DNA from 4 places in the Pelosinus sp. IPA-1 genome. Region 2 is predicted to be linked to each of the others. Evidence: riboswitches for the same ligand, from Rfam matches in the RefSeq annotation. Region 2 holds a riboswitch; each other region holds the start of a gene.

Region 1 (4,146 bases), on a different contig from region 2:
GAGCTGACTGCTCAGCACTAGCGGTCAATTCTTCTGAAGAAGCCGCCAATTGTTCTGCTGTTTGCGCCACATCTTTCATTAGATTTCGCAAGTTTTCTGCCATTTTTGCAAAGGCTAATGCTAACTGACCTATTTCATCATTAGACTTAATTATCAGATTCTGCTCTGTTAGATCGCCGCTAGCTAGTCTCTCAGCCTGCTCCGTTAGTTTTGTAACGTTTCCTGTTATTTTATTAGCCAATACCCAGCTTGCAGCAATTGAAATTATAATGCCGATTAAAGCAATCAATCCAAACTCATAACCTAACTGTTTAACTTGGCTATAAACATCTTCTTTATCAACGGTAATACCTAGCACCCATCCAGTAGATGGTACCTTGGTATAAATCATTAATTTTGTTACGTTATTCTCTTCATAACTTTGAACACCACTATCTTGAGATAACATTTCTTTTGCCATCTGTTTCAATTGTGGATTCTCATTAATATTAGTCGAAACTTTGCTCGAATCTGGGTGTGCTAACATAATCCCTTTTTGATCTACAATAAAACCGTTTCCTTTCCCATGTAAATTAATCTCTTTAATTCTCTCACTTAAAATATCTAGTGTAATATCAATTCCAACAATACCTCTCGTATTTCCAGCCGTATTTTTCAACGGCACAACTGCTGATACAATATACTTTTTAGTTAATGCATCAACATAGGCATCAGTAAAGGTTAATTTATTTGTTTCTTTTCCTTGCTTGTACCACCCACGTTTACGAGGGTCATACCCCTCTGGAAGGGCTGATCCTGAGCCATCAATCATCCTGCCATCTTCTAATCCTACGTACAAATCAAGTACGCCAGGATCTGACTTATAATTTTGTACAAATGAGGCTGGTATATCATTATCACCTAATACTACTTGAATGTTTTGAGTAGTCACTGCTGCCGTTTGCGCCTTTGTTAATAACCAACCATCTAACTGTTTTGAGTGGCTGTTAACAATAGAAAACATTTCATTTTTGATATTTTCCGTTACTTGTTTTTTAGCATCAAGATATCCCATGATTGCAACTGCCAATAAAGCAGAACTCGTAATAAGCACCAACGCTAAAAACTTCATTTTTAATTTCATATGTACACCACTTTCCAATTTAATTTCCAACTTCAAAATTTCATCTTCATCTTGAACCACTTCATAGCTTCGTTGCTCATTCAGCTAGTGCTTAGCATTTTAAAATTTCGTACATATCCATTATATCAACAATTCCATTACTCTTTTGTTAACCTTTTGGGAAAGTGTTTACCTCCTTTTAATAACAAAAACTGCTAGGTATCATTATGTAAATTTACAAAATGCAACCTGGCAGTCATGAATTAATATTGTTAGACCCATGGCTTTGCGTCCCTACCTTTCGATAGGTTTGCCTATATAGTTATAAATTGTCATTTTCGACACAAAAATATAAACTCCTCTAAAATATGTCATTTTCTTCATATCTCTAAAAGTTCTAGTTTACTATTCTTGATATAAACAAATTTTATCTGTGACATAATAAAAGCTGCTATCAACTCATTTTGCCGCATTAAATATACTTACATAAAAAGCTAGCAATTTTCTCACTGGAAATTGCTAGCTTTTATGCTTTTTTAGAATCAGAAAACTTAATAGATTAAAACGCTGTATCATGACCAATATAGCAGGCTATATCATTCCGCAGAAATAGGTCCTGTATTTCTTCCATCTTGGCATCGCTTACACTACCACTATTTGCATACTCATAAATTTTCCCTAGTTGGCGCCATTTCGATTCGCCTAGTGCATGAAAAGGTAGAATGTTAATTTCAAATAGATTATTTACCTGCATAAAGTGTATCAACTTTGACATATTCTCAAAATCGTCATTAAAACCACCGATAACTGGCACTCTGATGATAATCCTTCCCTGCCACTGTGAATTAGCAAGGGAAGATATATTGGAAAGAATAATATCATTATATACCCCAGTTTTTTCTTTATGCTTTTGTCTGTCCATGTGTTTTATGTCAGCGAATACAAAATCTACATATTTCATTACATTCAAATATACTTCCTCATCAGTATATGCCGTGGTTTCGATTGCTGTATGAAAACCATTTCTTACACACTGTTTTAGGGATTCCAATAAAAATTGATTCTGCATCAAAGGTTCGCCACCACTAAAAGTTACACCACCTTTTCCGCCCCAATTATTAGAATCCCTTTTTAATATTTTCATTAGCTGATCAACAGTAACCTCTTTTGCACATTGCTTTAAGCCATTATAACAACAAGTTTCAGCACATTCAAAGGTTGTACAAGCATCACAGGTCTCCCAATTCAATACTGGTTTTTCATCAACAAAGCTTAGCCCGCCTCTATTACAAATATCCTTACACAATGAACAGCCTTTATTATATCGGCAACTTCTTTCGCTAAACATGATATGAGGTGTTCTGCTCCAACTTTCAGGGTTTGCACACCATCGACAACTTAGAGGACATCCACTCATAAATACAGTCGTTCTACAACCTGGTCCATCATGAACTGAGAAACTCTGTATATCAAATATTACTCCTGTTGTATCCACTCTTTACCTCTTATCTTTAAATTCATGGGCAGCACAAGTTCCTGCATTGAGGCTGCCATATACCCAATCTTCCTTAGATAACCCTTTGCATATTCCGATACCTTGTTCATCCTCATCATGAAATTGCTTACAATTGTTACATTTTGGTGCTACTACTAGTCTGTCGCATACGTCAGTATCTATATTGATGAACTGTTTTGTTACTCTGCATATTCCTTTACTTGCATCAATACTGCAAAAATGTAAACAATCAATATGTTTTAATGCCATCTTCCTATACTCCTTCATGTTCAGTTCTAGATATTACTTCATCCTGTATTGGTTTGCCTAATTCACACCAATATTGTGTAAATCCAGCTACACGAACCAGTAAATCACGATGCTCCTCTGGGGCTTTTTGTGCTTGTTTTAAGACAGTAGAATCTATTATATTATATTGCACATGGGTGCCGCCTCTGCGCATATAGGCTTTCGTCAAATCCAGTAATTTTCTTGTCCCTTGAATACCTTGTAATGCACCTGGATGAATTTTAAGATTCATCTGAGAATTTTGTGATGTAGTATGATCCCAGATGTTAGCTGATTCAAATAATGCATATAAACCGCTTGTATCTGTTCCTGGATATGCAGATACGGAACCATCAGAGTAAGTAGTTCCACCTAATCGTCCGTCTGGAGTCGCCAAGGTAGCCGCACCTTGTGGACCATGAGTTGATACTGATATTTGACAAGGATACATTTTCTTTCCATATAAAGATTCAGCACGAGAACAAGCAAAAACTAGCCATTCCTCATACTCTTTTAAAATAGTATCAACATAAGCATCGTTGTTTCCAAATTTAGGAGTTGTTAAGCAATCGGCATATATTCTATCATACTGATTACTTCCGGTAATCTTTACCTGCTCTGCTAAGGAATAATTATTAATCTCTGAAGCTTGTTTATAGCCAAAGTTGTTTAAAATACCATCTGTCATCTCTTCAATAGTATATTTCTTGCTGTCATATACTAAACTTTTTAAGGATGCTAGAGAGTTGACCATTGTGATGGTTCCACAAGTTTCCACATTAAATGTTCCATTGTATCGGTAACCCATATTCCCTATATGCTGCCCTTTATCTAAAGAGTCTGGTTTAAGAAAAGAGTTGATAACCGACATATTTTGTTTCCGCCAAATATCATGTTCGATATTATTCGTTTTAGCAAGAATCCCTATCGTTTCTTCATAATATTGTTTAAATGTTGCAAGTAATTCTTCAAAGCTTGCAAGCTTTTTATTATGGGGTGGATAAACCTGCATTCCAGTACGATGATCTTTACCGTTAGTCAAAACAAGCTCCAAAATTTTCGGATTTGCAATAAAGTGAACACCAACACTAGTAGGTTGGCCAGCACCACCTGGAATTTCATATTCCTTGCCATTGAGTGTTAGTGTCTTCCAGCAGCAAGGAGATATTTCTAAACATCCTCCGATTGCGACGGATCGAGCCTCTTCAATTGTCATTCCTTCAGATCCATATTGATTTATCAAGAAATCCATAGCATTTCT
Region 2 (4,146 bases):
AATTCTTGATTTGTGTTAATTCTGATTGCCCAGTCATAAATTTTACCACTGTTTTGGGATCGCTTTTTGAGGCAGCAGAAACATACAAACTAGCTTCTTCCATACGGTTATTCTTAGCGGCATCAAAAAAAGTAGTCACTGTTTCCGTCGGGCTAAGTCCAGGTACACGCTGAAGGCCTGAACCACCACCACACCCTGCAACTAAAGCTACAATAAGTAATAAACTGGCAGCCAATAAGATCCTTACATTTCGTTTAAACATTTCTCATTCTCCTTTTCCATAATTAAACATAAACTTGTTATGTATACTTGCATTCTATCACAAAATTCTATTTTAGTCACCCTAAAAAAAAATCCATTAAAAGACTTAGCGTATAAATACGCTAAATCTTTTATAGACTTCAGCTAATTTAAAGTTAGATGCTAATTCTTTAGTTAATCATGAATTAGGTCTAAAATATCATGAGCAATTCGTCTCAAGTTTTCTTCGTGTCGTTCATTTTCTCGATTTTGACGTTCATGCCATTCTCGTTCGCCTTCATGAGGACGTCGTCTCATTTCTCTTTCATGCCGTTCCCTTTCTGCACGTTCTCTTTCATGTCGATCTTGACCCTGATCATGATTATCATGTCGATCATCTTGCTCTTGCACAGGGGGCTGATTATGTAGTGGTGAAGCTTCTATTACGGATGCACCAAAACCGATTTGCATCATACCAACCATTGATAAAACCGCTATTTTTTTAGCTATATTTTTCATAAGAAATCACTCCTTTATTTGTTATTTTAATTATAGAGTAGAAATGTAACAGAATTGTGACTGTCAAGTTACATTTACATGTAATTTATACTAAAGATTACATAAATTCGTTCAGTAGATAAAGAAACGAAATACCGATACAAAATAAAACAATGCCCTAGGATCATTCTTCCTAAGGCATTGTTTCAATTTTTTTATACGATTTTTTATCTATTCTCTTAACTAAATATCAACTTGAAGCTGATATCGTCATAAGTAGGACATATTTAATTACACTTGAAATTTACTAACAGCTTCCCGAAGATTCATTGCTAAATGGGCTAGCGCTTGGCTGGATGAAGCGATTTCTTCCATAGATGCAGATTGCTCTTGTGTTGCGGCAGATACGGTCTGCGCTTCTCCAGAGGCCTTTTTACTCAGTTCATCAATTTGCTTTACTGAGCCAACAATGTGTTGACCATTAATCGCCATCTGCTCTATGGCGGTTGATATTTCTTTTGTTTGGTCAGATACTTTGTTTATCAGAAATGCAATTTCCTGGAAAGCCTTGCCACTATCATTTACTACTTCTGCCCCCAGCTTAACTTCGCGAGTACCATCATTCATTGCTATTACTGCTTTGTCAGTATCTCCTTGAATTTCGCCAATCAGTTCGGCAATATGCTTAGCTGCATCTTGCGATTGTTCTGCTAACTTACGAACTTCTTCTGCCACTACAGCAAAGCCACGGCCTTGTTCTCCCGCACGCGCTGCTTCGATAGCAGCATTTAAAGCTAATAAGTTTGTCTGACTAGCAATACCAGAGATCGTATCTACAATCTGCCCAATTTCCTTAGAACGCTCTCCCAATTTTGCTACTACTAAAGCCGAGGTATTAACAGTCTGTTCTATGTGTGACATCTGATTGATCGCCTTATCCACTAACGTATTACCTTCATTTGCCTTATTTGCAGCCTGTGCTGATTGATCAGATACTTCATTGGCATTGACAGCAACTTGCTGGATAGTAACTGACATCTGCTGAACCACAGCTGATGTGTTATCCGCCACACTTAATTGTTTTTCTGCACCATGTGCCACGTCGGTAATGGATGCAGCCACTTGGTTTGCAGCTTGAGCCGATTGATCTGCACTAGCAGTCAATTCCTCCGATGAGGCTGCCAATTGCTCAGAAGAATCACTGATCTGTTTCATCAAATTTCGAATAGAGACACGCATACCCGCCAAAGCATCGCCCACTTGACCAATTTCGTCTTTTCTAAGAATTCTTCGCGTTTTATCTCGAAAATCACCTGCTGCAAATTCGTTACAAATCAACACCATTGTATTTAACGGATTGGCTATAATTTTGGTTATATACCACCCACTCAATCCTAAAATAAGTAAGGATACTAGAATAATGCCAATGGCAATATGTTTTGATCTTTCGAATGATATTTTACTATCCTCGTGTGTTTGTTTTGCCATTTGGACACTATATGTTGAAAGGTCTGTGCATTTATTAATCGTGTCACTCGCTACTGATTCCACCGTAGCAACGTAGAGTGCATACGCTTCTACATTTTTATTTTGAAGCGCCAAGTCAATAACTGGTTGTCTAGCAACGCGATACTTTCCTATGGTTGTTTTAATCCCATTTAACTGTTCCTTTGCCTTCTCATCTAAATTGGCTTTTTCAAGCTCTACCATATTTTCATTAAAGGCTTTTACCTGCTCATCTATAATCTTTTTTAGCTCGTTATTTCTATTATTATCCGTTGTAATCATTAATTCCAGTATAGCTCCATTAACTTTATTAATATGAGCACGATTTGCATTTATAAGAGCAATTGGCACTAATTGATCCTCATACATTGAGTTAATATCTGCATTTGACTGCTGAAGATAATAATATCCTGTATATCCTATAATACTCATGGATAAGAATGAAATAACAATTAGTATACTTAATTTAAGGCTTACTTTCATGTCGTTTAATATGTTCATTTTTTCCTCCATAGTGTAATGTATTTTCGATGCCTTTCTGCATATATAGCCTGCAAATTATATGTATGTTTCAACTAATTTAATTTTCTTTTCATCCTCCTTTAGGCATAAATAAAGATTGCCAAATTACTCATATCAATACATTGAGCAACCTGGCAATCTTAGATTCCTTACTAAATCTTTAGACCCATGGCTTTGCGTCCCTATCTTTCGGTAGGTTTGCCAATATTTAACTTTGATAATTTACTTCGCCATTTTTTGTCAAATTCCTGCAAAAATGATCTTTCATAGGTAACAATAAAATCATGCCCTAAGATAACTCTTCGGGCATGATTGGCGTCTGCAATGTTATACCATTTCCACCTTATACTCTCTTAGCCAAGTATCTACTTGAATTAAATAGGCAAATAACTGGGCATTTGTCATGAGCTGACCAAACCAGGGTATATTAGATATTGGGGAATCAGGTTGCGCCATAGAACGCACTTTAGCTACATCCACTACATTTTTTAACGGGGAAGAAGGATCATCTAAAATACGTAATACCCACTGACGTACGGTGCTCAAATAGGATGGATTATGAGTTTTGGGATATGGACTTTTCTTTCTCCATAAAACATCCTCGGGCAAAATTCCAACTAAAGCATGCCTTAATAAACCTTTTTCTCTTTCATGGTAATTTTTCATACTCCAAGGTACGTTCCATACATATTCGACTAGTCGATGATCACAATAAGGAACTCTTACCTCAAGACCGAAAGCCATACTCATACGATCTTTGCGGTCAAGCAGGGTAGGCATCCAACGTGTTAGACTCAGATAAAATATTTCTCGCATACGAGCCGATTGAGCATCCTCACCTGGTAACTGTGGCACCTCAGCTAATGCTTCATGATAGCGTCGTTTTAAATACTCATGAGGCTTAGTCTTAAGCCCTAGCTCAGGAGATAACCATTCCATCCGCACCTCAGGTTTTGGTGCCCAAGGAAAGCTTGAGGCATTGATCATTTCTTCACGATAAAACCAAGGATAGCCACCAAATACTTCATCAGCACATTCGCCTGATAAGGCAACTGTAGCTCCTTTTTTAATTTCCCGGCAAAACAAATATAAGGAAGTATCTACATCCGCCATTCCTGGTAAATCCCGTGAAATTGCAGCGTTCGGTAAACTACCAGCTAATTCGGGTGTATCCAATATTATATTATGGTGGGAAGTAGCATATAAATCAGAAACACGGCGCACCCAAGGAGCGTCTGAATTAGGTTGAAAATCGTTTGCCTTAAAATATTGCTCATTATTCAGGTAATCTACAGAATATGTATGAATACCTCCTAATCCATCTTGGCGGTAGTTAATAGCCGCCAATGCAGTTAATGCACTTGAGTCAAGCCCGCCCGA
Region 3 (4,146 bases), 240 kb from region 2:
AGGTTTTATGCCTTTTGGTTGGAGTGGTGTAGCCATGGCGTTGGTTATGGTAGTGTTTGCGTATTCAGGAGTTGAACTAATCGGAATTACCGCTGGTGAAGCCATTAATCCTGAGTCCTCTCTTAAATCAGCGATTGATAAGGTGTTTTGGCGAGTATTGGTTTTCTATGTTGGCTCTATGGTAGCCATTCTGTCTATTTTTCCTTATGATACGTTGCCGAAAGGCATTAGTCCCTTTGTGATGATCTTTGAAAAAGCGGGCATTCCTTATGCAGCTTCCATTATAAATGTTGTAATTTTGTCCTCGGCAGCTTCTTGCTTAAATAGTGGTATGTATGTTTGTGGACGAATGCTTTATGGATTAGCACTTAGAAATGAGGCTCCCGCATTTTTAGGGAAATTATCAGGCAGTCAAGTTCCCGCTAATGGCATTCTATTTTCTAGTGCTGTTTGCTTGATAGGTGTTTATCTAAATTATGCATCTCCAGATAGCGTATTTTATTATATGTCGGCGATCACAACAACGGGTTGTATGTGGACTTGGTCATTGATCATGTATATTCAGTTTAAATGGCGAAAAAGCCTTAGTAGTGAGCAAATTACTCAGTTAAAATATCCTATGCCTTGTTATCCATATGCTAATTATGCAGTAGGGATATTTATGCTGGCTGTAACCTTAGGTATGGGATATGACCATGATAATCTGGTAGGATTATATGTTGCACCTGTTTGGTATGGTGGTCTTTATATTGTATATAAACTATTAAAAATTGGTGAAGCCCAACAGAAAGCTGATTTGAGCATTCGTACAGAATGGTAAGTTCGGTTATCTTTGAGGATTAGGTAAAGGATTGAGCCAGGCAGGTGACTGCTTGGCTTTCCTGTTTGTCAATTCATAGAAGTAAAAAAATGGAGCACAAGTGTGCTCCATTACGAGGATACTTAAAAATTTCTAGAAATAGAATGGTTAGAGGGCGCACTTATTGCGCGAAATATTTTTTAATTCCATTATAAATTCCAAGTGCTGCTTTTTTGTCAAAAGTAGGATTAGAGAGTAGTTTTTCTTCTTGCGGATTGGAGATAAAAGCGACTTCTGTTAATATGGCTGGCATCGTTGTGTTTTTGAGAACATAAAAATCATTAGGTTGATAGCCTCTATCAGATAATTTTAGTTGGCTAACCATACTATCTTGTACTAAACTGGCAAAAGTATCGCTATTGCCGTAAAAATAAGTTGCTGTACCACTGACAGGTTCGTCAGAAGCGTCAGCATGAATGCTAACAAACAAGTCTGCACTAGCCTGGTTTGCAATTGCAACGCGAGCCTGTAGTTCGTCAATATCTGATGTTCCTTCATTGGCAACATCCTTGTCAGAGGTACGGGTCAAGATGACCTTCGCTCCTCCATCCGATAGTAACTTACCTAGATCACGAGCAATGGCCAATGTAACATTTTTTTCGGCAACATGATTAGGGCCTATAGCGCCAGTATCACTGCCACCATGACCAGGATCAACAACGATTACTTTGCCTTTCAGTGTAGAATTTTTCGTTTGGTTACTTTGAAGACCTATAAAGTTGATGATATTTTGACTCAGTGTATCAAAGGAAGCGGCACTCGCCGTAGCTGCCGGTAAGCTAGTTAGTAACATTAATAAGATTAGTAAAAGAGGCGTTTGTTTTTTCATGTAATGTTTCCTTGCTAATTTTATAGTTTTATGTGGCATTCAAATTATACTGTAATTACATTCTTCACAGCAAACGTAATATTTGCCATTCTCTATTATATTATAATGAGGCTTAAGTCCCAGAAAATTGCACCAAAGTCCTGAAATACGTTGACGAATATATGGAATAATAATATAATATAAGAAAATACTACATAGATAGACAAAAATTAACAATATTGGCAAACCTATCGAAAGATAGGGACGCAAAGCTATGGGTCTACAGTCGCTGGGCGACCAAGACTGCCAGGCCGCCATGTTAGCTTACACTACCATGTATTAGGTCAGGCTACCCCTGATCTTTTTTTGCGTTTTTTTTAGGGTGAGGCAAAGGATAGCTGTAATAACCAGGTAACGATACATGATTGCAAGTTGATATTACTTGCCGATGAAAGGATGAAAATATGAAAGTACTTATTGTCGATGATGCCGTCTTTATTAGGTTAACACTAAAAATGATGTTGGAAAAAAACGGTTACCAAGTTGTGGGCGAAGCTGCAAATGGTGCAGAAGCAATCCTAAAATACAATGAACTTAAACCTGATCTGGTTACAATGGATATAACAATGCCCCAAATGGATGGTATAACGGCTTTGAAGGCGATAAAAAAGATGGATTCTAGTGCGAAAGTCGTTATGATATCGGCTATGGGGCAAGAAGCGACTGTAAAAGATGCCATCGTGTCTGGTGCTAATGGATTTATCGTAAAACCGTTTGTTGAAGAACAGGTCATTCGAGGGCTAAGCAAGTTTAAATAAAAAGACTAGATTTTGAAAAAAGCTATGTAGTACCGTACTTCCAGTATCTGCAGTAATTTGTGAGGGTGATTGAAATTGGCCAATAATGATAGCAAAGCCCCAATGCTTGACCTCTTTGTATTTGAAACAAACCAGCTGTTAGAACAGCTTGAACGCCTTATTTTAGATAGTGAAAAGTCCGGGGGCTTAGAAGTCGTCATCAATGAAGTATTTAGAATTATGCATACCCTAAAGGGTTCGGCTGCTATGATGATGTTCAATGATATTTCTTCCGTAGCCCACTCTTTAGAGGATGTTTTCTTTTATATTCGCGAGACAAAGCCTCAAAGTGTAGATTATTCGGAACTGACAGATCTAGTTTTAAATGCCGTAGATTTCATTAAGGGTGAAGTAGCTAAGGTGGAAAACGGGGCAGATGCAACAGGTGATTCCTATGTTGTCTGCGAGAAAAGCAGGGAGTTTTTGTCCAGTTTAAAGGAAGGTCATCCCAAACTGACTGATACTACGAATTTTGATATTGATGATTCAACTATCCATTCTTTAACGGATGTATCTGATACATCAAAGGGTGAGGGGGAAATCAGATATGAAGCCAGGATCTTTTTTGACGAAGATTGCGGCATGGAAAATATAAGAGCCTTTACCCTAATTCATGAGCTTAGTGAACTTGCCGAGAACATTGTACATTCACCAATGGATATTTTAGAAAACGATGCTACATCGGAAGTTATCAAAAATGAAGGATTCCAGATAACATTTTCGACACAAAAATCTTTGGAAATAGTGCAAGAATTTTTCTGCAACACAATGTTTCTAAAAGAGTTCAACTTAAATGTAGTGGCGGATGACAGTGTCAAAAAAGCACAGCAGAAAAAAGTAATAGTCTTAGATGACCCAATTCCAGATGAGCCCGTGAATGCTGCTGGCAAGGAAATGGAGCAGCAAACGGAAGGGGCACAAAGTTTTATTAGTGTAAATGTGTCAAAGATGGATATCCTTATGGATTTAGTGGGAGAGCTTGTTATTGCTGAGGCAATGGTAACTCAAAATCCTGAACTGCAAGGACTGAGGCTCGATAAGTTCTATAAGTCGGCTCGCCAATTAAGAAAAATTACTAGCGAACTTCAAGATACGGTCATGTCCATACGTATGGTGCCATTATCAGCAACTTTTCATAAGATGAATCGCATTGTCAGAGATATGGTGCGAAAGCTTGATAAAGAAGCGCAGTTAGAGATTATCGGAGAGCAGACAGAAGTAGATAAAAATATCATAGAAAGTATATCAGATCCCTTAATGCACCTAATTCGTAATGCTGTGGACCATGGCATTGAACCTGCTCAAGAAAGAATAACCCAAGGGAAACCGAAAGTGGGCAAGATTCGTCTAGAGGCAAAAAGTGCCGGTGGTGATGTTTTGATTACGATACAAGATGATGGTGGAGGGTTAAACAAAGAAAAGATTCTTAAAAAAGCTTGGGAACGCGGTTTAATTGAAAAGGAAGAGACTTCTTTAAGCGATAACCAGATCTATTCTTTTATTTTACAGCCTGGCTTTTCTACCAATGACACTGTGACAGAATTCTCTGGTCGTGGTGTTGGCATGGACGTCGTAGCCAAGAATATTGAAAAAATAGGTGGTACGATTAGTGTTGATAGCAT
Region 4 (4,146 bases), on a different contig from region 2:
TCTTTTGATAAATTTTGCCCTACTATTTTACTAGCATTAACAATCGGCGCCAAATCTGGTGTTTTATCTCCATTGACAGGCGTTGGAACAGCAACAATGATGAACTTGGCTTCTCTTAACCTAGTTGGATCCGTAGTAAAATTCAATGCCGTACTTTGAATTTTCTCATCACCAATTTCCTTAGTAGGGTCAATTCCCTTTTTGTAGACATTGATTTTTTCTTGATTGGTATCAAATCCCAGAGTTTTAACTTTTTCAGCAAATGCAATAGCAACAGGTAGCCCTACATAGCCAAGTCCTACAACTGCCAAAAAATCTTTTTTCATTCGAATTCTTTCAAATATTTCCATCCCTATCTCATTTCACCTACCTATTAATTTAGAAATAATGAGTTAAGTGGCTCCACCATGTGTCGCCTTGTTCTCCACTGATTTTGTCTTTTAGTCCATAATATTCGATACCTGTAACAACATTTTCTGTCAAGGTATAGTTGATTCCTAAGCCATAGCCTTTAAATCCTTGCATAGAGTTACCTATGCCATTCATTCCATGAGCAATATACGTGCCCTGGGGTTGGTTATAATATTTGGCAAATACTCCATAGGTACCCGGCCTCCATGTTTTTAATTCTCCATAGGTAGCACTAAGCACATAACCTTTGCTGTCTGTCAAAGTAGATCCCAAAGCCATGGCCCCTAAACCAAAATTACTGAAATTATAATTTCCACCAAGAGTCCAGATTGTGTTTTGACTGTGATCGCCGTCATCCTTTTGGTAGTGATGAGCACCGACTTCAAGATTGTAATCAATATCGTTATACCGTGCAGTTGCTATGAATGTTCTTTTCGTATAGTCGGTTTCGCCATAACTTACTGTGTATTTTATCGGATCTCCAAACTCAACTTTTACGCCTTTAAAGTCACTATCATAAATATTACCGTCCGCCATAAGGTAACCAAAGGAACCGGCTGTCACCATTGATTCGCCGCTTTTTCCCGCCACATATAGATGTGAAAGCTTGAAATCATTATTATAATTTACTACATTCTTTTGACCTTCCAACATACCATAGGCACGCCAATCCTGATTCACTGCACTATTAAAACCAATACGGGCACGAATTCCAGATGAATCCCGATCTAATTGCCCAGGACCACTATTCAAAGCGTAATGATAACGAATTTCTCCGTCAATCTTTACTTTGTTGTCCAATTGACTGCTCCGGTCACCTACATGACTCAAATCATCTATAAGGCCTGTATACGTTTCCGGTGAGATATAATTTGTATTACTTTTTGCTTTTTCTTTAATTTCCGTATTGTTCATCTGAACTACTGTTTTAGGTTCGATATCTGCATTATTCCTAAGCATTGTTTTCGGATCAACATAGTCATTAGTTATTGTAAGCATTGTGTTTTTATCAGTAGTGAGTTTATCTGGATTCGTTATAAATCTCGTTGTTATTTGCGCAATTTCATATGCAAAATCAGCTTTAGCCTTTTCAACATCTAGGTTTGGGTCACTAATTATTTTTGTTGTGATTTGTGCCATTTTATATGCGAATTCATTTTTCTGGTCGTTGGGCAAAATTGGCATTATTTTTGCTGTGACCCTAGCAATTGAATACGCAAACTCAACTTTAAAGTTTTCGACATTAGTAGTTGGGGTAGATAATATTTTACCTGTAATTTGTGCCATTTCATATGCAAATTCAGCTTTAAATTTTTCTGTATTTCCTGGTATTACAGAAAGTTTATTGCCACCCTCGATTTTTACTTCATTTGAAGCATATACCACGTTTCCCCCGTGCTCATTTATTGGTATACCGACTATCGTTGCAACCGAAAACAGTAATATAAAAACCTTTTTCACTTAAAAAACTCACCGTCCTGATAAGATGTATTTTTCATAGTCACGTCTGGTTGTCCCATTACATACGTTTCATTCACCTGAAAGCTTGCTACAGTACTTATACAGGTTAATTCCTTTTGATGAAAACTGGCAACAAACATCAATTTTTACACAAAAAAATTGCCAGGTTGCATTTCAAGAAATGCAACCTGGCAATCATAGACTTAATCGTCCTTAGACCCATAGCTTTGCGTCCCTTCTTTTCAGAAGGTTTGCCATTTATATACTTTTAATTGATTTTCGCTCAATATTGTTAAATTCCTGCAGGATTATGTTATATTCTTGAAATTTAAGATACATAATATATAACTTATATAGTCGGTTAAATCACTAAAATAGATCATCACCGCTTTTAAATTCAAAACCTGGGTGATTATCAAATCTTACTACACCAACTATTGCTTTTCCTTTTACTGCTGCTTTAATCTTCGCAACTCCCTCAATTCCGAAACCTGCACAGAGTTCAATAGCTTCGATACCTTGTTCAACCATTCTTCTAGCGACTAGCTCACCTTCCTGATAATTTTCCACACCTACAACATGTAATTGTACAACCGGAGCATTAATAATTGCATTATGAATTTTCTCATCATTCTCCGGAGCAATAAATATAAATGCCGCTTTTAAACTCAAAATAGTTCCTCCTAATAAAAAAAATGGCGAGCACAAGATGCAAAACCTTCATTGGGATACGCGACCCTAAACTCACTCGTTCCTAATACTATATCAATCAAACAATTTTCTATTGTAAAAATGCGACATAAAGTTTTCCTCGTGTAAAAATAAAGATGGATATTCTCCTACATACGTCTTAAACTCTTTAATAAAATGGGATTGATCATAATATCCGTGTTCCAGTGCACTCGTTAGATAATCTGTTTCTTTGTTAAGTAGTAAATGCTTTAATACCGTTTCAAAACGACAATTTCGTTGAAAAGTTTTCGGACTAACACCAACTGCTTCCCTAAATTTTCTTTGAAGTTGCCTATCACTAATAAATAATTCACTACTTATTTCTTTCAGTACTACATCACTGCAGCCATAAAACACCTTTTTTACCGCTGCATCTAACCATGAATTTGGACGACGATACATTTCGAGGAACCTCATAAGAAAATATTCGATTATAATAATCCTTTCCTGGAGACTTTTTGCATCTAGTACCCGTTGTCCAAATTCTTGCCCTTTTTTTCCCCATATTTCATTAATATCAATAAAGCGGTCTATTAAATCATTACCTGATTCTCTAGAAAAGTGGCGAAAAGCACCTGCACGAAACCTCACAGAAATAAAACCGCTATACCTTGCTGGATTTATATGATAACACCCATAACGCGGAGATATAATATGACAATTAGGCGCTACAAAAATTTCATTCTTCTGATTTCTACCAGCGAATGGTTCATAATAATGAAACATTAATTCAGTTCCTGTACCGGGCATAATTTGAGGTAAATTCGGTTCATTCTCCCACAACCAATAACGACTAACATATGGTTGTAAGTGTCGATTTGGTTTCAAATTGCATAATTTCATACTCAGCCTCTTATCTCATGCATGACAAGCTGCACTTATATCATACTTTCTATTCCATATTCGTCCTCTTCTTTATTACACTTTAATTCACCTTCTATTTTCCAAAGAAATACATTATTAATTTCCATTTTCTTTTAAATATTCAATTAGAATAAATGTAAATACTTTACATTTATTCTAATTGTTGGTATAGTTAAACTCTATTTTATTTTTAGAGGAGATTTTTATAATGGATTTAACGACTGCCTGTACTTTATTATCCAATGCTTCGCATTATTTTCCTTGGGTTGTACTAATTATAATTACCTATGAATTAATAATAGTTGATTAATCAACTTTAAGTCGGGCTTCTAACTACTTGAAACTAAAAACACTACAAGGTTCACAAAAGCCTTGCAGTGCCTGTAGTTGCGATGCTTTTAAGCACGATCCGAATGTTTTAGCCAAAAGATACATATAACAGCTATTACAATTAAAATAACTCCTACTTCAAGCACATCAGGCCCATCGAACCACATTTCTCCCCCTCCAATTATGTATGTTTTTGAACAGTCTTACTATATACATACTTTATTTATCATTTTTTATAACACAATCTTCAAAATAAAAAACACCGCCCTACCAATTAAGGTACGACGTATATCCAATACCAATTGCATAGCTCAATCACTATGCGTAAATAATATGGTCAGGAGGTGA

Evidence for each region. Region 2 has a riboswitch for cyclic di-GMP ahead of QSJ81_RS01720 (methyl-accepting chemotaxis protein). Riboswitches for the same ligand answer to the same signal wherever they lie in the genome.
Region 1: another riboswitch for cyclic di-GMP. It lies ahead of QSJ81_RS19650 (methyl-accepting chemotaxis protein); the one in region 2 lies ahead of QSJ81_RS01720 (methyl-accepting chemotaxis protein).
Region 3: another riboswitch for cyclic di-GMP. It lies ahead of QSJ81_RS00665 (response regulator); the one in region 2 lies ahead of QSJ81_RS01720 (methyl-accepting chemotaxis protein).
Region 4: another riboswitch for cyclic di-GMP. It lies ahead of QSJ81_RS16495 (porin family protein); the one in region 2 lies ahead of QSJ81_RS01720 (methyl-accepting chemotaxis protein).

The regions. Positions count from the first base shown of each region.
Region 1 is NZ_BSVC01000008.1:155,270-159,415, reverse strand. It holds gene QSJ81_RS19650 (methyl-accepting chemotaxis protein) at 1-1,183, opposite strand, end outside; cyclic di-GMP riboswitch class I at 1,343-1,427, opposite strand; gene hpdA (4-hydroxyphenylacetate decarboxylase activase) at 1,662-2,597, opposite strand; gene hpdC (4-hydroxyphenylacetate decarboxylase small subunit) at 2,601-2,867, opposite strand; gene hpdB (4-hydroxyphenylacetate decarboxylase large subunit) at 2,872-4,146, opposite strand, start outside.
Region 2 is NZ_BSVC01000001.1:397,008-401,153, reverse strand. It holds gene QSJ81_RS01730 (hypothetical protein) at 1-262, opposite strand, end outside; gene QSJ81_RS01725 (hypothetical protein) at 436-759, opposite strand; gene QSJ81_RS01720 (methyl-accepting chemotaxis protein) at 1,030-2,745, opposite strand; cyclic di-GMP riboswitch class I at 2,889-2,979, opposite strand; gene asnB (asparagine synthase (glutamine-hydrolyzing)) at 3,094-4,146, opposite strand, start outside.
Region 3 is NZ_BSVC01000001.1:154,891-159,036, forward strand. It holds gene QSJ81_RS00655 (amino acid permease) at 1-820, shown strand, start outside; gene QSJ81_RS00660 (N-acetylmuramoyl-L-alanine amidase family protein) at 981-1,688, opposite strand; cyclic di-GMP riboswitch class I at 1,899-1,986, shown strand; gene QSJ81_RS00665 (response regulator) at 2,132-2,485, shown strand; gene QSJ81_RS00670 (chemotaxis protein CheW) at 2,561-4,146, shown strand, end outside.
Region 4 is NZ_BSVC01000006.1:300,077-304,222, reverse strand. It holds gene QSJ81_RS16500 (nucleotide sugar dehydrogenase) at 1-350, opposite strand, end outside; gene QSJ81_RS16495 (porin family protein) at 379-1,872, opposite strand; cyclic di-GMP riboswitch class I at 2,052-2,138, opposite strand; gene QSJ81_RS16490 (DUF6506 family protein) at 2,242-2,544, opposite strand; gene QSJ81_RS16485 (helix-turn-helix transcriptional regulator) at 2,638-3,447, opposite strand.